4 regions of the Streptomyces sp. EDA2-14 genome follow, and region 3 is predicted to be linked to each of the others. Evidence: riboswitches for the same ligand, from Rfam matches in the RefSeq annotation. Region 3 holds a riboswitch; each other region holds the start of a gene.

Region 1 (5,451 bases), on a different contig from region 3:
AGCCGCGCGCGTCCATCGCCGCGGCGAGTGCGACCGAGCGTTCCAGCGCGCCTTCGAGGACCGGGAGGCCGACCTGGAGCAGGCCGCGCAGACCGCTGTCCGGGCGGCCGCGCAGCCGTCGCGCCGCCCGCAGCCTGCGGACGTCCGCGACCAGGTTCGGGGCGAACGTCATCGCCACGACGACCGCGACCCCGGCCTCGTACAGTGCGCCCGGCAGCGACTTGAGCAGCCGGGACGGGGAGGCGAGCGCGTTCGCGGCGCCCACGCAGATGAGGAGCGTGGCCAGCTTCAGGCCGTCGTAGAGGGCGAAGACGAGCCCTTCGAGGGTGACCGGGCCGCCGATCCGCACCCCCTGCGCCCACTCCGGCAGCGGCAGTTCGGGCAGCGTGAACAGCAGGTGCGTGCCGGGGATCGCCGAGCCGAGCAGCGTCGCGAAGACGAGGCGGATGCCGAGCACGACCAGCGCCAGCTTCACGAACGCCCCGTACGAACGCGCCCACGGCGCCTCGGTGCGGCGCGCCGCCACCACGTACCCGGCGACGCCGATCAGCAGTGCCAGCAGCAGCGGGTTCGTGGTGCGGGACGCCGCCGTGCCGAGGCCGAGCGCCCAGATCCACCAGGCGCCCGGATGCAGCGCGTTGGAGCGGTGGGCCCGAGGGGCGCGGAACGAGGAGCCGGTCATGCGTCAGCCGCGGCGGCGCCGGGCCTGCACACCCGCCGCGACGCCGAGCACGACGACCACGGCGATGCCCGCGATGAGACCCACCGAGGGACCGGAGTCCCCGGAGTCCTTCGCCGCGGGCTTCTCGGACGCCTTGTCCGGGGTCTTCGACGACGACACCTGCTCGCCGCAGCCCGCCTTCGGGTATCCGGAGATCGCGCACAGCATCGCGCTGCTGTCGTAGCGCAGCGGCTTCGCGACGGCGGCGAGCGCGTCGGCGCTCGTCGCGCCCTCGGCGACCTGGGCGCACGCGGTGCGCGGCTTCGGCGGGGTCTCGCCGGACGGGGCGTCGGCCGCCGTGCCGGCGTCGACGACCAGCGCGATCCGCTTCTTGCCGTCCTCGGCGGACGTGCCGGAGCAGATCGTGTCGAACGACGCGGCGCCGCGCGGCTGCTTCGCGTCCTTGGAGTCCTCGCTCACCGCGAACCGGAAGCCCTGGACGTCCCCGTCCTCCGGCTTGGTCTGCGAGGGGCCCGCCGTCGCGTACGTCCACGCCTTCCGGTCGCCGTCCCGCTCCCAGAACGACCAGTACCGGTACCCGGCGGCCTGCGCCGGGGCGACGGTCGTGGCGAGCAGCGCGGCGAGCAGCCCGAGGACGAGCCCGCCGAGCCCGGCCGACCTGCGCGCGGTCACGGCTGCTGCTTCTTGCGGCCGCTGAGCAGGAAACCGGCGCCGACGGCGGCGATGAACATCACGCCGATGATCCACCAGTTGGCGCCGCCACCGCCGTCGTCCTTCTTCTCGTCCGAGTCCGACCCGGACGACTTCGCGGACGCGGGCTCCGGGCCCGTCTTGTTGAGGGCGCTCACCAGGTCCGTGCCGCCGAAGTCGCGCGGGTCGTTGCCGGTGGCGTGCGCGGCGAAGATCAGCTCGGCGTAGGCGGCGGGGCCGGTCTGCGACGCCCAGCCCTTCGCGTTCTTCTCCAGCCAGGCGTACGAGTCCTTGGTGGCCTTGATGCCCTCGGCCGCGGCGACGGCGGTGACCGCGTCGGCGGTGTTGCCGTAGTCGGGCTGGTCCGTGGCACCGGCCAGCTGGGACTTCAGGTAGAGGCGGGTGTTGATCTGGTTCTGGAGGTAGACGGCGCCGTTGTGCGCGACGTCCTCCGCGCTCTTGCCGTCCTCGCAGGTGTACGTGTCCGGGGCCTTGCCCTTGTCCGGAGCGAAGCCGGTGCCGAGGGCGCCGAGCACGCCCGCGGCGGTGGCGTCGGCGTTCGCGGCGAGCTCGCCCTTCTTGTCGGGCTGGTAGGCGAGCGCGCCGCCGTCCTTGCCCTTGGCGCAGGGGAGGGCGAGCGAGGCGAGGGCGTCGGTGCCGGTCTTGCCCTTGCCCGACTTCACGTCGGCGGGCTTCTCGCCGGCCGCGGCGAGCGCGCCGATGGCGACCGACGTGGAGTTGGCGTCGCTGTCCATGCCGGGGCTGTAGCCCCAGCCGCCGTCGGCGTTCTGGCTCTTCTTCAGCCAGTCGACGCCCTTGGCGACCTCGCCGTCACGGCCGCCGACCGCGGCGAGGGCCTGTACGGCCGCCCCGGTGGCGTTGCTGTCGATCTTGGTCTTGCTGTCGCAGGCCTTGGTCGGTTCGGCGCGGAAGGCGGCGAAGCCGCCGTTCTCGCACTGCTGGCCGGCCAGCCAGTCGACGGCCTTGGCCGCGGGCTTCACGCCCACGGTGTCCTGCGCGACGAGCGCGAGCGACTGCCGCCAGACTCCGTCGTACGTGGGGTCGCCCTTGCCGTAGAGGCCCGAGGGCACGACCACCTTCGGCGAAGGGGAGGACGTGTCCGCGGTCGCGGCCTGCGCGCCCATGGCGCCGATCGCGACGGTCGCGGCGACGAGCGCGGCGCTGCGGCGAATGTTCATGGTGGCGCGGGTTGCCTCTCCCTGCGGGGAGCGGGGCGGCGCGGCACACGGGGGTACCGGGCGGCTCCTGCTCCGTATTCCTCGACGGTGCTGAGCCGAGCAGGTACGTACGAGGCATTCCGGCTGTGACGGTTGCGGGTCAGCGCCGGATTTGCACCGGCTTCCCCTCGTACGTACGTACTGACGACCTCTTTACTGTACCCGGCAGCGCGGTCGCGCCCTCGGGGCTGGATGTTTCAAGCCCCTGCGGCGATTGAGCAGCGGGGTCCGGGGCGGAGCCCCGTGACGTTCAGCGGACGTCCACCGGACCGTCGTCCCTGCCCCCGCGCGGAGCGCCCACGTAGCGCTCCATCGCCGAGCCAACCTCGTCCGCCCCCTCACCGGAGAGGTTCTTCCGTACCGAGTCCAGGATCGTCAGTCCCTGGCCCACCAGACCCGCCGCGATCTCGCCGAGGCCGTCCGCTCCGTTCAGGACGTTGACGTTCGCTCCGGACAGGCCCGCCGAGGCCTCCTTCACGATCTGCGGGAGCTGGTCGATGAGCATGCGGTCGAGGGCGACCCGGTCGTAGGACGCCGCCGCCTCCGCCTGGATCTTCATCCGCTCGGCCTCGGCGAGGGCCAGTACGCGGATGCGCTCCGCGTCGGCCTGCGCCGGCTTCACGACCTCGGCGACCAGCTGCTTCTCCCGCAACTCGGCCTGCTTCAGCGCGAGTTCCGTCTGTGCCTCCAGGACCTCCTGCTGGGCGTGGGCGAGCGCGAGCGGGCCCGCCTGGTCGGCCTGCGCCTTGGCCCGGTCGACCTCGGCGTTGTACTCGGCCTGCACGACCGCGGTCTGCCGCGCGTACTCGGCCTGCTTGCGGGCCGCCGCCTGCTCGGCCTCCGCCGCGGCCTGCGTGGCCTGGGCCTGCGCGATCTGCGCCTGCCGCTGGATGGCCGCCTTGTGCGGGCGGGACATGGCCTCGATGTAGCCGGTGTTGCCGTCGTCGATGGACTGGATCTGGAGCGAGTCGACGTGCAGGCCGATCTTCGCCATCTCCGACTTCGAGGTGTCCAGGACCTCGGTCGCGAGCTTCTGGCGCTCCGTGACGATCTCCTCCACCGTCATCGAGCCGATGATCGAGCGCAGGTGACCGGCGAAGATCCGGCCGGTCAGGACCGACATCTGCTCCTGGTCGGACAGGAACCGCTGCCCGGCGTTGACGATCGACTCGTGGTCGTTGCCGACCTTGAAGGCGATGACGGCGCGCACGGTCAGGGCGATGCCCTGCCGGGTCACGCACTTCTCGACGACCTCCGACTCCATCATCGCCAGCGACAGGAAGCGGGTCTTGCGGAGCACGGGAAGCACGAACTTCCCGTGCCCGGTGACCACGCGGAACGGCGCTCCCCCAAGTCCCCGCCTGCCACCCGAGATCAGCATCGCCTCGTCGGGCGCGGGAACGCGATATCCGAACATGCCTGTACGTCTCCTTAGCGGGCACCGCCCTCGCCACCGGAGAGGAGAGGATCGGTCCAGGCCATGACCGCGACCTGGCGGCTTCCGCGGGATTCGATCACGAGCACGGTGGCGCCCCGCTCCAGGGGCTCGTCCGAGTACGCGATGAACGTCTCGGTACCGCCCCTGATCTGCACCAGCACTTCACCCGGACCCTCGGCCCCACGCGTGCCGACGACCAGCTTCCCCGTTCGGCCGACCACTGCCTCGTCCGGCGTCATCGGCGGGCGCCCCCTTGTCGTTCCAGCTCGTGCGAGCCCTTGGGGGCTGAAGATACGCCCGTGGGGGCGGCTCTTCCATCAGGGCGCGGCAAAGATCCTCCGGAGGGGTGGGACCCGTTTCGCGGTACCGGTGTTGCGGTCGCGGGGCGCTGCCCCGGACCCCGCGCCTCAATCGCCGGCGGGGCTTGATCGGTAGGTCACGGGGTCGGTTCCCGGGACCTGTTCGACTCTGCCTGTCTTCTGGAGGCGTCGCAGGTGGGCCTCTGCCTCCGATACGGCGATCGTGCGGGAGCCGTAGGGGATTTGGGACCACGGGCGGTTCCACTCCATGCGCTCGGCGAGCTGCCACGGGGTGAGGGGGGAGGAGAGGAGGGTCAGCAGGCCGGTGAGACGTTCCTCGTGGTGGACCAGCAACTCCCTTACGCGGGCGGGGGCGTCGGTGAACGGGTGCTGGTGTGCCGGGAGGACCTCCGCCGGGTCGAGTCGGCCCACGCGCTCCAGCGAGTCCAGGTAGTCGCCGAGCGGGTCCGTCACGGTGGCGTCGTCGGGGTCCTCGTACAGGCCGATGTGCGGGGTGATGCCGGGGAGTACGTGATCGCCGGAGAACAGCCGGCCGTTGCCCGCACGGCCCGACGGGTGCTCCTCCTCCAGGTGCAGGCAGACGTGGCCGGGGGTGTGGCCCGGCGTCCAGATCGCGCGCAGCCTGCGGCCCGGCAGGTCGAGGAGGTCGCCGGGGGTGATGGTGCGGTCCGGCAACGCCGGCGCGAAGCCCGGCAGTTCGCGCGGCTTCCCGGAGTCGCGGGCCGCGATCAGCGGGGCGAGGTGTTCGTCGGGCGCACCGGCCGCCGTCAGCTTCGCCACCATGTAGCGGTACCAGCGCTCCGGCTTGTTCTCCCGCGTGCGCCGCACCACCGCCGCGTCGGCCTCGTGCATCGCGATCCAGGCCCCGGACGCCTCCCGCACCTTCGCCGACAGTCCGTGGTGGTCCGGGTGGTGGTGCGTGATGAGGACGCCGGTCAGCTCCTCGACGCTCGTGCCGCAGGCGGTCAGGCCCGTGGCCAGCGCGTCCCAGGAGGTCGGGTCGTCCCAGCCCGTGTCGACGAGGACGGGGCCCGCGTCGGTGTCGACGAGGTGGACGAGGGTATAGCCGAGCGGGTTGTCGGG
Region 2 (5,451 bases), on a different contig from region 3:
CAGTGGCGGTGGCCGGTCGCCGCCAGTGTCATCAGCACCAGCAGGCCGGGGAAGGCGAGGAGCAGGTCCAGGGTGCGCATCACCGTCTCGTCGACGAGGCGACTTGGGCCCGCCGCGAGCAGGCCCAGCGGAACCCCGAGCACCGTCCCCACCACGAGTGCGGCCAGGGCGCTGCCCACCACCGACGCGCCGCCGCGCAGCACGAGCGCGAGCACGTCGCGGCCCAGCACGTCCGTGCCCAGCGGATGCCCCGCGCCGGGAGCCTGCGACGGCAGCGCGCCCGGCCGGGGCGCCTCGGACCCGGCCACCAACGGGCCGAGCAGGGCGAGCAGTACGGGAACGCCCAACGCGATCAGGGCGATCCACGGTCGGCGCCCGACCGGCGTCCCGGTCCCGGTGACGGTCGCCATCACGCCGTCACCTCGCGGCGGGGAGCGAGGCGGTGTGCGACCAGGTCGCCCAGCAGATTCACGATCACGGCCGTACCGGCGAACAGCAGCGCGTACGTCTGCACTTGGGGCAGGTCACGGTTCTGGACCGCCTCGACGAAACCGTTGCCGAGGCCGCTGAATCCGAACACGGCCTCCACCAGTACGGCGCCGCCGAGGAGCCCTTCCACGCAGCGGGCGTACTGCTGCGCCGCCGGGCCGAGCGCTCCCGGCAGTACGTGTCGCAGCACCACGGTCCGCTCGCGTACGCCGAGGAGCCGCAGGTGTTCGGCGACCGCGCCGTGCCGCTCCGCCGCGACCCCGACGCGTATCTGCCGTGCCAGATCGCACACGTGACGTGCCGTCAGTACGACGACCGGCAGCACCAGGGCGGCGGGCTGCGCGAGCAGTGCGCCCGTGTCCATGCCGACGGCGGTGGCGGGCAGCAGGCCTGCCCACAATGACAGCGAGGCGACCAGCAGCAGCCCGAGCACGAACTCCGGTACCGCGTGCAGCACAACCGCCGCCGCGTTCAGGGCGCGGTCCACGCGGCTGCCCTCGCGCAGGCCCGACACCGTGCCGACGAGCGGGGCGAGCACGGTGACGAGGACCAGCGCCGGGAGGCCGATCAGGAGCGTCACACCGACACGGCGGCCGATGTCGTCGCCGACCGGGAGTCCGGTGGTGAGGGACTGCCCCGGCTCGCCGGTGAGCAGGTGCCCGAGCCAGTGTCCGAAGCGGGTCCAGGCCGGTTCGTCGAGACCCAACTGCTCGCGCAGCGCCGTGACTTGTTCGGGGGTGCCGAGTTCACCGCGGAGCACGTCCGCCGTGTCGCCGGGCAGCAGCGTACCGACGGCGAACACGGCGACGAGCACCACCAGGCACTGCACGAGGGCGAGCAGGCAGCGTCGGGCGATGTAGGCGCGCACGCCGTCAGCCGACGCGGACGCGGTCGAAGCGGGCCCAGTCGTGCGAGTTCGGTGGCGCGGCGCGCAGGCCGCTCACCGTGCGGGCGATGGCGTCGTTGGCGTCGGAGAACGCCCACACCAGAAGTCCTGACTCCTCGCGGGCGATCTTCTGGGCGCGCGCGAGCAGGTGCAGCCGCTCCTGTTCGTCGCGGGTGGTGCGGGCCCGGTCCAGGAGGGTGTCGAACTTCTTCGAGGCGTACTGGGTCTGGTTGCGGGCGGCCCCGCCGCGCACCCGCTGCTGCAGGAAGTCGGAGACGGGCAGGGTGGAGGTCGTGTTGAAGGCGGCCACCCCCTTGGTCCTGATCTCGCTGAAGTAGGTACTGGAGGCGCGGGTGTTGGCGGACACCTTCAGGCCCACTTCGCGCAGTTGCCGTGCCATCAGCTCGACGGCCGGTTCCCAGGCGGCGTCGACGGAGCTGGTCTCCACGGTGACGCGCAGCCCGTGGGCGCCCGCCTCCTTGACGAGCCTGCGGGCCTCGTCGACATCGCGCTCGCGGGGCTTGAGGTCGTCCGGGTAGCCGCGCAGGCCGAGCCCGAACAGGTCGTTGCCGGTCTCACCGTGCCCGGCGAGCGCGATCCGGACCAACGCCTCGCGGTCGATGCCCAGTTGCACGGCGCGTATCAGGCGGGAGTCGTCGAACGGCTTGCGTCCCGTGCGCAGGAGCAGTTGCTGCGCGGTCGCGCGCTTCGCGGTCAGCAGTCGCGTGGAGCCGTCCTTCTTCAACCGCTCCACGGAGGCTCCGGCCATGTCGGCCCCGTAGTGCACCTGCCCGGACAGCAGGGCGTTGAGCCGCGCCGACTCCTCGTTCGCGGGGACGATCTCCAGCTCGGCGATGTGCGGGGCGCCGTCCCAGTGGTCCGCCCAGCGCCGGTAGCGGGCAGTGCCGCCGGGCGTGAACGAGACGTAGGTGAAGGGCCCGGAGCCGACCGGCTTGCGGAAGTCGGTCGTCCCGTCGGGGACGATCTCGGTACCGGGGCCCGCGAAGACGGTGGGGAACTCGAAGTTCGGTGCCTTCAGGACCAGCACGACATCGCGCGCGCCGTCGGCCTTGCTGGCGGTGAAGTCGATCGCGGAGAGCAGCACCTGCGAGGGCGAGCCGGTCTTGGGGTCGGCGGCGCGACGGTAGCTGTAGAGAACGTCCTTGGCCGTGACCGGCTTTCCGTCGTGGAACTGTGCCGCGCGCAGACGGACGCGCCACCGCGTGCCGGACGCGTCGCTCTCCCAGGACTCCGCGAGCCGCTTGCGGACCGACATGTCGTCCGCGTACGTGCCGAGGGTGTCGTACAGGGCCTTGGCGCGCGCCTGGTCGACGAAGTTCGGGGCGACGTGCGGGTCCAGCGTCTCCCCGGATCCGCCGGAGGTGAACGCCGCGCGGAACCGGTCGCCGCCTCCGCCGTCCTTCGTGTCACCGCCGCAGCCGCTGAGCAGACCGGTGCCGGCCAGTGCCAGGGCGCCCCCTCCTGCCAGCACGCCACGCCTGCCAGGTTGCGATCGCCGCTCCGGTTGCGTCCGGACATGCGTCGTCACATCGATCCTCTCCGGGGTGTCCTCGCCCCTGCTGTTGGACCGACGACGGGTCAGTCTCCTGGCTCCCGGATCGCCGCTCGCCTCCGCCTTCCCGTCCGCTCGCGCGGGCAGTGGCGTGCGGGAGGATCGCTTCCCGGTCACAGTGGCGGGACCGCGCCGGATTCACACCGGCTTCCTGGCCCCCGTCGCCTCGTGCGCCCATTGTGGCGCACGTGGCAAGAGACACCTGTACCCGGTGGGCGTCACACGACGGCCGTCTTCCGGTGGCGGCAGAACACCTCTCCCGCCGCGTACCAGATCGCCCCCCCTGCACGATGGGCGTCATGCGCCGGTCGCTGCCTTCCGGACCAGGCTGTTCAGGTCCTCCACGGAGGCCGGACCGAAGTCCAATTCGTCATGAGGGTCAGGCCCGCCCGTGTGCAATCAGGGCCGCATGAGGCAGGACCAGTGCGCCGTCCGGGTCGGTGAACTCCGCGCACAGTGAATCGAAGTGGTGCCTGATCTCGTCGATGACCGCCGAGGGCTGGCTCGTCACGATCTGGCCGATCGTCGCCACTCCGGCGGCCGGTCCGCTCCACCATTCCTCGGGCGTCGTCCGGTGGTCCCAGGTCACGGTGTCACTGACGACGTCCTTCAGACCCGCCTCGCCGAGCAACGCTGCGAAGCCTTGTTCCGTACGCAGGAAGTCGTCCCCGGGGGCGAGACCCGGCAGGTGTGCGGGGCGGGTGACGCCTGCCGCCTCGACGGCTCGCCCCAGGAGCGTCTGCCCGGAGGCGGCGGGAACTCCCCAGATGGTGACGGCTGTCCGCCCGCCGGGACGCGTCACCCGGCGCAGCTCCGTCAGGGCTTCCCGAGGTTGCCCGACGTGGTTGAGGACGAAGTTCCCGATCACGGCGTCGAACTCGTCGTCCGCGAAGGGGAGATGGGGCAGCGCGGCGAGCCGTACGTCGGCGTCGGGAGCCGCCGGCGCGGCCCGCGCGACCATGCCGGGTTCGGCATCCACCGCCGTCACCTTCGCTCCCCGCCCACAGGCGAGCGCGGCAGCGGTGCCCGTGCCCGTCCCCACGTCGAGAACCCGCACGCCCGCCCCGACCCGCACCCCGGCAGCGTCGAGGAGTCCGGGCACCGGATATGCGCAGAGCTTGGCGAAACTCGCGGCATAGGCATCGGCGCGCCCCGCCCACGTCCGCCGCTCGGACTCGTCGAACGCCGTCTGCACCGCTCGTCCCCTCCCCCGGAGCGGCGTCCGCCGCACCGACAATCCCGCCGTGCCGACGCCAACCCATGAGTGATCAACGGGGGCCGGAGATCGGAAACCCGCACCCACCACGGCCCGCCACCTCACACGTTCCGCTCCCCCAGCCGGTGCGGATGTGCCGGGTACACGCCGAGGACGCGCACCTCGGACGAGAAGAAGCGCAGTTCCTGGAGCGCGAGGGCCATACGTGGTTCGTCGGGGTGGCCCTCGATCTCGACGTAGAAGCAGCTCGGGTTGAGGCCCGCGCCCATCTGATAGCTCTCGATCTTGGTGAGGTTCACCCCGCTGCTGGCGAAGCCGCCGAGCGCTTTGTACAGGGCGCTCGGGATGTTCCGTACGGCGAAGAACAGGCTCGTCATGGTCGGCCCGCCGGACACGGGGGCGAAATCGGCGTCACGGGACAGGATGACGAACCGCGTGGTGTTGTCCGGGTTGTCCTCGACGCCCTCCTGCAACACGTCGAGACCGTAGTGCCCGGCCGCGGCCGGCGGGGCGAGCGCCGCGTGCCGGGGGTCGTTCAGCTCCGCCACCTCGCGGGCGGACCCGGCGGTGTCGTCGCTGACGTGCGTGCGCCAGCCGCCCGCGCGCAGAAGCTTTCGGCACTGCCCCAGGGCATGCACGTGGCTGCGGACGCACTCCACGCCGTCGAGCGACGCCCCCGGCACCCCCATGAGGTCGAAGCGGATGGCGTGGAAGTACTCGCCGACGACGAACAGGCCGGACTCCGGGAGGAGGTGGTGCACGTCGGCGACGCGACCGGCCGTGGAGTTGTCCACCGGGATCACCGCCAGGTCGGCGGAGCCCAACGTCACCGCGTCCAGCGCCTGTTCAAAGCTCACGCAGGGCAGTTCCGTGCTCCCCGGGAACAACGTCTGGGCGACGGTCGCCGAATTGGAGGCGTGTTCGCCTTGGTACGCGATGCTGGTCACAGGGGTTCACTTCCGGTGGGTGGGCCGTTGCCGTCGAGCAAGGGTTCAACAAGAGACCCAACCCTGTCACCTCGGTTCCCCGGGCAGCGGCTGGGCATCCGGCGCTTTTCGGTCAGTGGCGGCCGATGGCCGAAGCGGTGTCCGGGATGGACGGATTCTCCCCGAAGCGGTGGGGGTTCCAGTGGGCCTGGAGTTCGGGCTCGCCGTCGCCGCCTTCGACGAGGCCCGCGAGGTACTCCCCCATGAACGCGGCGAACTTGAACCCTTCCCCGCTGTCCCCGCAGGCCAGCACCACGCGCGGGTGGGTCCGGCCGACGACGAAGTCCCCGTCCCCGGAGTC
Region 3 (5,451 bases):
GCGGGCGACGGCGACGGCGGTGCCCGCGTGGTCACCGGTGATCATCTTGACCCGGACACCGGCGCGGCGGCACTCGGCGATGGCGGTGACGGCCTCGGGGCGCGGCGGGTCGACGATGCCGACGACGCCCACGAACTCCAGCCCGCCCTCGACGTCCGCCGGTTCGAGGCCGGTGCGCCCGGCGTCGGCACGGGTCCGGGCGGCGGCCAGGACCCGCAGCCCGCGGTCGCCGATCTCGTCGATCCGGTCCTCCCAGAACGCGGCGTCCAGCGGTTCGGCGGAGCCGTCCGCCGCCGTCTGGGTGGTGCAGCGGGCGAGCACCCGGTCCGGGGCGCCCTTGAGGAGGATGTGCCGCGAGCCGTCGGGGGTCTCGTCGAGGACCGCCATGTACTTGGTCTCGGACTCGAACGGGAGCACCGCGCGCCGCCGGTTCGCGCCGGTGTCGTAACCGGCGGTCATGCCGAGGGTGCGCAGCGCCCCCTCGGTGGGCTCGCCGACGAGTTCCCAGCGGCCGCTGTCGCCGCGGACGACACGGGCGTCGTTGCACTCGGCCATCACTTCGACCAGCGAGCGCAGATCCGCGTGGTCGGCGAGCGCGGCCGGGGCGCCGTCCAGGGTGACCTCGCCCTCCGGGGCGTAGCCGAGGCCGCTGACGTCGTAGGTGTGGGCGCGGGTGCGCACGAGCCGGGCGGTCATCTCGTTGGTGGTGAGGGTGCCGGTCTTGTCGGAGCAGATCGTGGTGACCGAGCCGAGGGTCTCGACCGCGGGCAGCTTGCGGGTGATGGCCCGGCGCCTCGCCATCTGCTGCACGCCGAGCGCGAGCGTGATGGTCACCAGGGCGGGGAGCCCCTCGGGGACGGCGGCGACGGCGAAGCCGATGGCCGCCGACAGCAGCTCCGACGTGCTGAAATCGTGCAGGGCGCCGATCACGATCATGACGACGGCGGCGACGAGGATCAGGAGCGCGAGCCGCTTCCCGAAGGACGCGAGGGTCCGGGAGAGCGGTGTCTCCAGCGAGTCCACCTGGTCGATCATCGTCTGGATACGGCCGATCTCGGTGTCCGCGCCGGTGGCGACGACGACGCCGGTGCCGGTGCCCGCCGAGATCAGCGTGCCGGAGAACAGCATCGGGGTGCGGTCCCCCACGCCCGCGTCCGCGTCCACCGGATCCACGTGCTTGGCGGCCGGCAGCGACTCGCCGGTCAGGGCGGCCTCGTCGGCGCGCAGCCCGGTGGACTCCAGGAGCCGCAGGTCGGCGGGGACCCGGTCGCCCGACCGCAGCCGCACCACGTCCCCCGGCACGAGCTCCTCCGCGTCCGCCTCGACCCACGCCCCGTCGCGCCGGGCGTGCGCCATGACGGAGAGCATCGACCGGATCCCGTTCAGCGCCTTCTCCGCCCGGCCCTCCTGCACCAGGCCGATCACGGCGTTGATCACGGCGACGGCGAGGATGACGGAGAAGTCCACCCAGTCGCCGAGCAGCGCCTTCAGCACGGCGGAGCCGAGCAGGACGTAGATCAGGACGTCCTGGAACTGGGCGAGGATCCGCCGCCACAGCGGGGTCGGGGCGGGTGGCGCGAGGCGGTTGGGCCCGCTGTCGGCGAGCCGCCGCGCTGCCTCCACCCGGGTGAGTCCGTCGGCGGAGGTGTCGTACCGCTCCAGCACCGCCGGCACCGGCAGGGACCACGGCACCGCCGCATCCTCGCCTGCGGGGTCCGGATGACTCGTGGCCGCGCTGCTGGACATGGTCCCAGTGAACAATGGGACAGGTGCGCTGTCGCGTTGTCCGTACTCCCCCGCGGCCGGTCATCGCACCAAGCAGCAGTCCCCGCACTTCCCGCCGCCCGGCGCCCGGTAGTACAGGCAGCAGCTGCGGCGCCGGAACGTCAGCTCCGGGCCGGTGATGCGGCCGGTGCCGCGCAGCCGGCCCGTGTCGAGCAGGGTCTGCGTCAGGTCCGTGACCGCCGTCCGCAGGCCCGGCCGTGACCTGAGCAGTTGCGCCGCCGAACCGACAAGGGCCGACGCGGAGTTGCCCGCCAGCAGGCGCGGCGCCGTCTTCACGGTGAGACCGTCCTCGATCCGTTCGAGGGCTCCCTCGACCTGCCCGTGCACGGCGTCGGCGAGCGCGGGCAGCCCCGGGACACGTAGCCCCCGCGGCTCGGCCAGGCGGAGGGCCGAGCCGTCGCCCGCCCACTCCACGGTGCGCATCGTCGGCACGATTCCGTGCACGAGGGCGCAGGCCAGGACGGGTGACCAGAGCCGGGCCGCGAGTCCCAGATGGGCGATCGAGACACCGATCCGGGCCTCGGGGGATGCGTAGCGCTCGTTGACCGTCCGGGCCCGGGCGGCGAACCCCGCGTGACTGGGCCCATCGGTGTCGGCGGCAGCGTGCTCGCCCGGCGCCCGGCCCACATCAAGGGCGAAGAAACCGCCGATCCGCGCCACATCCCGCAGCACCTCGGCCACTTCCTCCGTAGACACCTCTTCCGGCTCTCCGGACACTTGGGCGCTCACGATGCCGTGGCGCGGCGCGGCCGGTCGATGAGGTACAGGTCGAGGATCTCGGGCCGGGGCGCGACTCCCGGCCCTCCGGCGCTCACCCACCGCGCGATGTCCTCGGTGGCGTCGGAGTCGTTGACCAGGCCGAGCCACACCGGTCGTGCGCCGGCCGCCCGACCGGCGGCGGAGGGCTGCACCACGACGACGTTGGCCTGCTCGCACACGTCCAGGCACTCGGAGATCCGCACCGGCGCGACCTCCCGGAGCCGCGCCTTCTGCGCCGCGTGATCGCCGGCGACCTTGACGGTGCCGCAGCAGCAGTCACGGCACACGACCACCCTGCACGCGACCGCGCGGTCCGCCGCCGTGCTCACTTCGTCCGCGAGCCGTTCAGGCATGCCGCGTCCCTCCTCTTGCCGGGGAGTTCCGCCCCGGATCGCTTCGAGGGGGCGACAGCGTGAGTCTCCTGGCTCTCGGGTCCGTGCTCGTCCCGGCCTTCCCACCCTTGCGGGGCAGTGGCGCGTCGGGATCCGCTCGCCGATCACAGTGGCGGTACCGCACCGGATTCGCACCGGTTTCCTCGGGCCGCCGTCGCCCATGTCCTCGGCCATCCTGCCATGTGTGCCACGGCCCTTGGGCCGCAGCCGAGTTGTGGCCCCCTGTGGCCAGGCGTGAGCGCGGGGCCGTAGGGTTGCGCACGCAGCTGGTTCGCCCCGTCCGCCAGGCGGGATGCGTCGCAAGAGGGAACCCGGTGGGAATCCGGGACTGCCCCGCAGCGGTGAGTGGGAACGACCGCCGTCATACGCACTGGGCCCCGCGACAGGGGACCCGGGAAGCGACGGCCAGTAGAAGTTCCGTACCTGTACGGGACGCGCCCACGAGTCCGAAGACCTGCCATCTGCCCGTGCGCGGACGACACGTGCACGGACATCCCGGTGACCTCGTGGGCGGGTCGGCGTGCACACCGAGCGGACGACCGCGCCATCGCGTGCCGGGTCGTGACCGCCGGTCGTGCCACTCCTTCGCGCCGCACGGGTCTGCGGGATCTCAGGGATACGTCTCGAAGGAGAACTCCGTGACCACCAACACCGCGGCGGCGGCAGCACGGGCCACCGTGTACGGCTACCCCCGCCAGGGACGCGACCGCGAACTCAAGAAGGCGATCGAGGGGTACTGGAAGGGCCGCCGCACCGCCGACGATCTCCGTTCCACGGCCGCCGACCTGCGCCGCGCCAACTGGCGCGAGCTCGCCGACGCCGGCATCGGCGAAGTCCCCACCGGCGACTTCTCGTACTACGACCACGTCCTCGACACCACCGTCATGGTCGGCGCCGTCCCGCGGCGACACCGCGCCCAGGTCGACGCCGACGCGCTGGACGGCTACTTCGCCATGGCGCGTGGCACGCAGGACGTCGCACCGCTGGAGATGACCAAGTGGTTCGACACCAACTACCACTATCTGGTGCCGGAGTTGGGTCCGGACACGGTGTTCGCCGCCGACTCCGCCAAGCAGGTCGCGGAGCTGCGGGAGGCCGTCGCGCTCGGTCTGGCCGCCCGTCCTGTGCTGGTCGGACCCGTCACGTATCTGCTGCTCGCCAAGCCCGCGCCCGGTGTCGCGGCCGACTTCGACCCGTTGACCCTGCTCGACCGGCTGCTGCCGGTGTACGGGGAGGTGCTCGCCGATCTGCGGGCGGCCGGGGCCCGGTGGGTGCAACTCGACGAGCCGGCCCTGGTCCAGGACCGCACCCCGGCCGAGTTGAACGCCGCCGCCCGCGCCTACCGCGACCTCGGCGCCCTCACCGACCGTCCGAAGCTCCTGGTCGGCACGTACTTCGACCGACTCGGTGACGCGCTGCCGGTGCTGGCCAAGGCCCCGGTCGACGGCCTCGCCCTCGACTTCACCGGCCCGGCCGCCGCCAACCTGGACGCGCTCGCCGCGGTCGGCGGGCTGCCCGGGAAGCGGCTGGTCGCCGGTGTGGTGGACGGCCGCAACGTCTGGGTCAACGACCTGGAGAGGTCCCTCGTCACGCTCGGCACCCTGCTCGGCCTCGCCGACCGGGTCGACGTCGCGCCTTCCTGCTCGCTGCTCCACGTCCCGCTCGACGCGTCCCTGGAGCGGGACATCGAGCCGCAGATCCTGCGCTGGCTCGCCTTCGCCCGCCAGAAGACCGACGAAGTGGTCACCCTCGCCAGGGGGCTGGCCGGCGGCATCGACACCATCACGGCCGAACTCGCGGGAAACCGGGCCGCACTGAGCTCCCGCGCCACCTCGCCGATCACCAGGGACCCGGCCGTCCGTGCCCGCGCCGCCGCCGTCACCGACTCCGACACCCGCCGCTCGCAGCCGTACGACGAACGGGCCGCCGCCCAGCGCGCGCTCCTCGGCCTGCCGCTGCTGCCGACCACCACCATCGGGTCGTTCCCGCAGACCACTGAACTGCGCACCGCCCGCGCCGAACTGCGCGCCGGGCGCCTCGACACCGCGGGCTACGAGGACCGTGTCAGGAGCGAGATCCGCGAGGTCGTCTCCTTCCAGGAGAAGGCGGGGATCGACGTCCTCGTGCACGGCGAGCCCGAACGCGGCGACATGGTGCAGTACTTCGCCGAGCAGCTCACCGGCTACCTGGCCACGCGGCACGGCTGGGTGCAGTCGTACGGCACGCGCTACGTCCGCCCGCCGGTCCTCGCGGGCGACATCTCCCGTTCCGAACCGATGACGGTGCGCTGGACGTCGTACGCCCAATCGCTCTCCGACCGTCCCGTCAAGGGCATGCTCACCGGGCCCGTCACCATGCTCGCCTGGTCCTTCGTCCGCGACGACCAGCCGCTCGGCGACACCGCACGGCAGGTCGCCCTCGCCCTGCGCGACGAGGTCGCCGACCTGGAGGCGAGCGGCACGTCGGTCATCCAGGTCGACGAGCCCGCGCTGCGCGAGACACTGCCGCTGCGCGC
Region 4 (5,451 bases), on a different contig from region 3:
CACACTGGTGTCGTGGATCAAGTCGTTCAGCGACGAGATCGTGCGCAGCACCGGGCGCCGTCCGGTCATCTACACCAACGCGCGATGGTGGAAGAAGTGCACCGGCAACAGCGGGGCCTTCGCCGCCAACCACGCGTTGTGGCTCGCCCGGTACGACGAGCGCGCTGGCGCACTACCGGCGGGCTGGGGCTACTGGACGTTCTGGCAGTACGACGAGCGCGGCCGGCTGCCGGGTGATCAGAATCTCTTCAACGGCTCGATGGCCCAGCTCAGGCGGTTCGCGAACGGCTAGTCGAAAGCCCTGGCCGAAGGTCCCCGGAGCCCGTGGTTCCGGGGCCGACGCCACCGCGATCCGGAACCGGCGGGACCACCGTGCGGCAAGCGGAGCGAAGGCCCTCCGGTTCGGGTCACCGCGGCGCCCGTCCCAGTTCATCTTCCGTTCACTCGGGCTGCTTACGTTCAGCGTGCCACTGACGTCCAACCGAAGCCTGGGTAAATGGAACACATCACGCTGCTCCTTGCGATCGTGATCGTTACCGCGCTGGTCTTTGATTTCACCAACGGTTTCCACGACACCGCCAACGCGATGGCGACGACCATCTCGACAGGCGCTCTCAAGCCGAAGACGGCGGTGGCCATGTCCGCCGTGCTCAACCTCGTCGGCGCGTTCCTCTCCGTAGAGGTCGCCAAGACCATCTCCGGCGGCATCGTCAACGAGGACGGCCTCAAGACAGAGGTCATCTTCGCGGCGCTGGTCGGCGCCATCCTCTGGAATCTGCTGACCTGGCTGCTCGGCCTGCCGTCCAGTTCCTCGCACGCACTGTTCGGTGGCCTCATCGGCGCCGCGGTCATGTCGATGGGCTGGTCCTCGGTCAACGGCGGCACCGTCGTCACCAAGGTGCTGCTGCCCGCGGTGGCCGCACCGCTCGTCGCCGGCATCGCCTCGATGCTGGCCACCCGCCTCACGTACCGCATCAGCAGGAAGACGGACGAGAAGGCGACCGCCAAGGGCTACCGCGCCGGGCAGATCGCCTCCGCGGGCCTCGTCTCCCTCGCGCACGGCACGAACGACGCGCAGAAGACGATGGGCATCATCACCCTCGCCCTGATCACCGGCGGTGTCATCGCGCCGGACGCCGACCCGCCGATGTGGGTCATCGTCTCGGCCGGTATCGCCATCGCGCTCGGCACCTACCTGGGCGGCTGGCGCATCATCCGCACCATGGGCAAGGGCCTCACCGAGCTCGCCCCGCAGCAGGGCTTCGCCGCGCAGACCAGTGCGGCGACCGCGATCCTCGCCTCCTCGCACCTCGGCTTCTCCCTCTCCACGACGCAGGTCTGCTCCGGCGGCGTGATGGGAGCGGGCCTCGGCCGCAAGGGCGGTGTGGTCCGCTGGTCCACCGCCACCCGGATGTTCGTGGCGTGGGGTCTGACCCTGCCGGCCGCGGGTCTGGTGGGCGCGGGCTCCGAGTTCCTGACCAAGCAGGGCCCGTGGGGCGTCGCCCTCACCGCCGCGCTGCTCGTGATCGGCTCCGGGATCATCTGGAAGCTGTCGCGCCGCAACTCCATCGACCACACCAACGTCACCGCGGACGAGCCGCACTCCGCCCCCGCGCAGGACGCGCCGGGCGTCGTGACGACCGCGATCGCCTCGGTCACCCCGCCGCCCGTGGGCACGGTCGAATCGGCCGAGTCCGAGGCGAAGATCCCCGCCCAGCCGAAGGCCGGTGCGGTGAACGACCCCGCGCGCCCCGCCGGCGCCACGCTGTAAGGAAGCAGGACCGGAATGAAGATCGACTGGGCGGCCCTCGGCTCCGTCTTCGGTGTCTCTCTCGTGGTCACCGTGGCCCTCGTCGGCCTGTTCACCCTCGGCATCGTCGGCCTCTCCAAGCGGGAGTCGGCGGCGCGCGAGGGAGGCTCGGCGGCGGTCGCGACCTCCGGGGCCTACGTCTGCTTCGCGCTGTGCGCGGCGGCCGTGGCCTACGGGATCTATCTCATCGTGGCCTGACACGGCACAGCGCACACGAAGGCGGGGTGCGGGGCGTTCGGCGTCCCGCACCCCGCCTTCGTACGTCTCACCAGCAAGTTGACGTGCCAACTCGCAGCATGGTGGACTTCCCCCGCCATATACGGCAGCAGTCTGAGGAAGCCGGTGCAAATCCGGCGCGGTCCCGCCACTGTGAGCCCCCTTCTCCAAAGGGGCCAGCCAGGAACTCTCGCTGCCGGTCTCGTCGAACCAGGGCGTGGACACCCTGAGTGAGGACACTTACCGCCATGTTCGCCCCGCGCGGCGTCTGGCGGCACGAGCGCGTGTATGCGTGCGGTGCCGTCGTCGGAATCTTCGCCGACCTTCTTCTTGGCGATCCGCGCCGTGGGCACCCCGTCGCCGGTTTCGGACGCGCCGCCGCGGCCGTCGAGCGCGGTCTGTGGCGTGACCACCGTGGCGCGGGCGCCCTGCACACCGCCGTGTGTGCCGGTGGCGCCGCCGCCCTCGCCGCCGCCGCGTCCCGTCTCGTACGCCGCTCCCCCGCCGCCTCCGTCGCACTGACGGCCGCCGCCACCTGGGCCGTCGTCGGCGGCACCTCGCTGGGCCGCGAGGCGCGCGGTGTGGGGTCCGCCCTGGAGGCCGGGGACGTGGAGCTCGCGCGGGAGTTGCTGCCCCGGCTTTGCGGCCGTGACCCGCAGGGGCTCGACGCGGACGGGATCGCGCGGGGTGTCGTCGAGTCCGTCGCCGAGAACACCTCCGACGCCGTCGTGGGCGCGCTCGTGTGGGGCGCGCTCGGCGGAGTACCGGGCCTGGTCGCCTTCCGCGCCGTGAACACGCTCGACGCGATGGTCGGGCACAAGTCCGCGAAGTACCGGCGGTTCGGCTGGGCCTCGGCCCGCCTCGACGACGTGGCCGGCTGGCCGGGCGCCCGGCTGACGGGTGCTCTCGCCGTCCTCGCCGGTGGCAGGCCCCGGCAGGCACTGGACGCGTGGCGGGCGGACGCCGGGCGGCATCCGAGTCCCAACGCCGGTGTCGTCGAGGCCTCCTTCGCGGGAGCGCTCGGGGTACGGCTCGGCGGGACCCTGGCGTACGGCGGCCGGGTCGAGCACCGCCCTGTGCTCAACGCGCCGGGGCGGGCCGTCGAGGTGCGTGATGTGGATCGGGCCGTGCGGCTGTCACGGCGGGTATCTCTGTTGGCGTTGGGAGTCTGTGTGGGTGCGCGACTGATACGAGCGCGGGGTCGGCGATGACGGGCGGCGGGCTGCTCGTCGCCGGGACGACCTCCGACGCCGGGAAGAGCGTCGTCACCGCCGGTATCTGCCGGTGGCTGGTGCGCCAGGGCGTGAAGGTCGCCCCGTTCAAGGGCCAGAACATGTCCCTGAACTCGTTCGTGACCAGGGAAGGCGCCGAGATCGGGCGGGCGCAGGCGATGCAGGCGCAGGCCGCGCGGGCCGAGCCGAGCGCGCTCATGAACCCCGTACTGCTCAAGCCGGGCAGCGACCGCAGCAGCCAGGTCGTCCTCATGGGCAAGCCCGTGGGCGAGTTGAGCGCGCGCGGCTACCACGGCGGACGCCAGGCGGCGCTGCTCGACACTGTGGTCGGGTGCCTGGAGGAGCTGCGGGCCACCCATGACGCGGTGATCTGCGAGGGCGCGGGGTCGCCCGCCGAGATCAATCTGCGGCGCACCGACATCGTGAACATGGGGCTCGCGCGGGCCGCGCGGCTGCCGGTGCTCGTCGTCGGCGACATCGACCGCGGCGGTGTCTTCGCGTCGTTCTTCGGGACGACGGCGCTGCTCGCGCCGGAGGACCAGGAGCTGCTGGCCGGGTACCTGGTGAACAAGTTCCGCGGCGATGTGAGCCTCCTCGAACCGGGGCTCGACATGCTCAAGTCCCTCACCGGGCGGTCGACCTACGGTGTGCTGCCGTTCCAGCACGGCCTCGGCATCGACGAGGAGGACGGCCTGCGGGTGTCCCTGCGGGGCGCCGTACGGGAGTCCGTCGTCGCGCCGCCCGTGGGCGAGGACGTGCTACGGGTCGCCGTGTGCGCGGTCCCGCTGATGTCGAACTTCACCGATGTGGACGCGCTGGCCGCCGAACCCGGTGTCGTCGTGCGGTTCGTGGACCGGGCCGAGGAGCTCGTGGACGCGGATCTGGTCGTGGTGCCGGGCACGCGCGGCACGGTGCGGGCGCTCGAGTGGTTGCGCGAGCGCGGGCTCGCGGAGGCTTTGCGGCGGCGGGCGGCCGAAGGGCGGCCCGTGCTCGGCATCTGCGGCGGGTTCCAGCTGCTCGGCGAGGCCATCGAGGACGAGATCGAGTCGCGGGCCGGCACGGTCGACGGGCTCGGACTGCTGCCCGTACGCGTCCGGTTCGAGGCCGACAAGACACTCGCGCGGCCCGTCGGCGAGGCGCTCGGGGAGTACGTCGAGGGATACGAGATCCATCACGGTGTCGCCGAGGTGCTGGGCGGCGAGACCTTCCTGGACGGATGCCGGGTCGGGTCCGTGTGGGGCACGCACTGGCACGGGTCGCTGGAGTCGGACGGGTTCCGGCGGGCGTTCCTGCGGGCAGTCTCCGAGGCGGCCGGGCGGCGGTTCGTGCCCGCGCCGGACACGTCGTTCGAGGCGCTTCGGGAGGAGCAGCTCGACCGGCTCGGGGATCTGGTCGAGCGGCACGCCGATACGGATGCGCTCTGGCGGTTGATCGAGGGGGGTGCACCGGGCGGGTTGCCGTTCGTGCCGCCCGGGGCGCCGTGATGGGAAGTCGCCCCCTCCGCCCCTTCCCGTCCCGAACCTGGGGGCTGCGCCCCCAGACCCCCAAAAGATTGCGCAGTTCCCCGCGCCCCTGATCGTCCCCCTGGACATGTTTGTCTCACTGGAGGTTGTTGGCTGATGCCTACCCCCTACCCGTTCTCCGCCGTCGTCGGGCAGGACGATCTGCGGCTCGCCCTGTTGCTGAACGCCGTGTCGCCCGCCGTGGGTGGTGTGCTCGTGCGCGGTGAGAAGGGGACCGCCAAGTCCACCGCCGTGCGCGCCCTGTCCGCGCTCATGCCGGATGTCGACGTGGTCCCCGGCTGCCGGTTCTCGTGCGATCCGGCGGCGCCGGACCCGCAGTGTCCCGACGGCCCGCACGCCGACGCCCCCGGCACGCAGCGGGACGCGCGCATGGTCGAGTTGCCGGTCGGCGCCTCCGAGGACCGGCTCGTGGGCGCGCTCGACATCGAGCGGGCGCTCTCGGAGGGCGTGAAGGCCTTCGAGCCGGGGCTGCTCGCCGACGCGCACCGCGGGATCCTGTACGTCGACGAGGTCAACCTGCTCCACGACCACCTGGTCGACCTGCTCCTCGACGCCGCCGCCATGGGCGCCTCGTACGTCGAGCGCGAGGGCGTCTCCGTACGGCACGCCGCGCGCTTCCTCCTCGTGGGGACGATGAACCCCGAGGAGGGTGAGCTGCGGCCGCAGTTGC

What was found. A riboswitch is a leader RNA that binds a small molecule or an ion and turns the genes downstream of it on or off. The one in region 3 is predicted to bind cobalamin.
Region 1: it holds a riboswitch for cobalamin, as region 3 does, so the genes downstream of both, ACY34M_RS03305 (prenyltransferase/squalene oxidase repeat-containing protein) here and ACY34M_RS28945 ((2Fe-2S) ferredoxin domain-containing protein) in region 3, are expected to answer to the same signal.
Region 2: it holds a riboswitch for cobalamin, as region 3 does, so the genes downstream of both, ACY34M_RS37680 (ABC transporter substrate-binding protein) here and ACY34M_RS28945 ((2Fe-2S) ferredoxin domain-containing protein) in region 3, are expected to answer to the same signal.
Region 4: it holds a riboswitch for cobalamin, as region 3 does, so the genes downstream of both, ACY34M_RS05895 (cobalamin biosynthesis protein) here and ACY34M_RS28945 ((2Fe-2S) ferredoxin domain-containing protein) in region 3, are expected to answer to the same signal.

Annotation. Positions count from the first base shown of each region.
Region 1 covers NZ_JBUEGE010000001.1:750,084-755,534, forward strand. Annotated here, with positions in the region: gene ACY34M_RS03295 (energy-coupling factor transporter transmembrane component T) at 1-682, opposite strand, end outside; gene ACY34M_RS03300 (SCO2322 family protein) at 686-1,354, opposite strand; gene ACY34M_RS03305 (prenyltransferase/squalene oxidase repeat-containing protein) at 1,351-2,571, opposite strand; adenosylcobalamin-variant (AdoCbl-variant) riboswitch at 2,676-2,751, opposite strand; gene ACY34M_RS03310 (flotillin family protein) at 2,861-4,027, opposite strand; gene ACY34M_RS03315 (hypothetical protein) at 4,042-4,287, opposite strand; gene ACY34M_RS03320 (MBL fold metallo-hydrolase) at 4,456-5,451, opposite strand, start outside.
Region 2 covers NZ_JBUEGE010000025.1:101,490-106,940, reverse strand. Annotated here, with positions in the region: gene ACY34M_RS37690 (ABC transporter permease) at 1-410, opposite strand, end outside; gene ACY34M_RS37685 (ABC transporter permease) at 410-1,357, opposite strand; gene ACY34M_RS37680 (ABC transporter substrate-binding protein) at 1,362-2,867, opposite strand; cobalamin riboswitch at 2,956-3,169, opposite strand; gene ACY34M_RS37675 (class I SAM-dependent methyltransferase) at 3,328-4,143, opposite strand; gene ACY34M_RS37670 (prephenate dehydratase) at 4,266-5,111, opposite strand; gene ACY34M_RS37665 (NAD(P)/FAD-dependent oxidoreductase) at 5,224-5,451, opposite strand, start outside.
Region 3 covers NZ_JBUEGE010000014.1:206,913-212,363, reverse strand. Annotated here, with positions in the region: gene ACY34M_RS28955 (cation-translocating P-type ATPase) at 1-1,746, opposite strand, end outside; gene ACY34M_RS28950 ((2Fe-2S)-binding protein) at 1,807-2,481, opposite strand; gene ACY34M_RS28945 ((2Fe-2S) ferredoxin domain-containing protein) at 2,511-2,897, opposite strand; cobalamin riboswitch at 2,959-3,081, opposite strand; cobalamin riboswitch at 3,187-3,412, shown strand; gene metE (5-methyltetrahydropteroyltriglutamate--homocysteine S-methyltransferase) at 3,575-5,451, shown strand, end outside.
Region 4 covers NZ_JBUEGE010000001.1:1,306,207-1,311,657, reverse strand. Annotated here, with positions in the region: gene ACY34M_RS05910 (lysozyme) at 1-292, shown strand, start outside; gene ACY34M_RS05905 (anion permease) at 497-1,771, shown strand; gene ACY34M_RS05900 (hypothetical protein) at 1,787-2,008, shown strand; cobalamin riboswitch at 2,094-2,288, shown strand; gene ACY34M_RS05895 (cobalamin biosynthesis protein) at 2,275-3,237, shown strand; gene ACY34M_RS05890 (cobyric acid synthase) at 3,234-4,742, shown strand; gene ACY34M_RS05885 (putative cobaltochelatase) at 4,878-5,451, shown strand, end outside.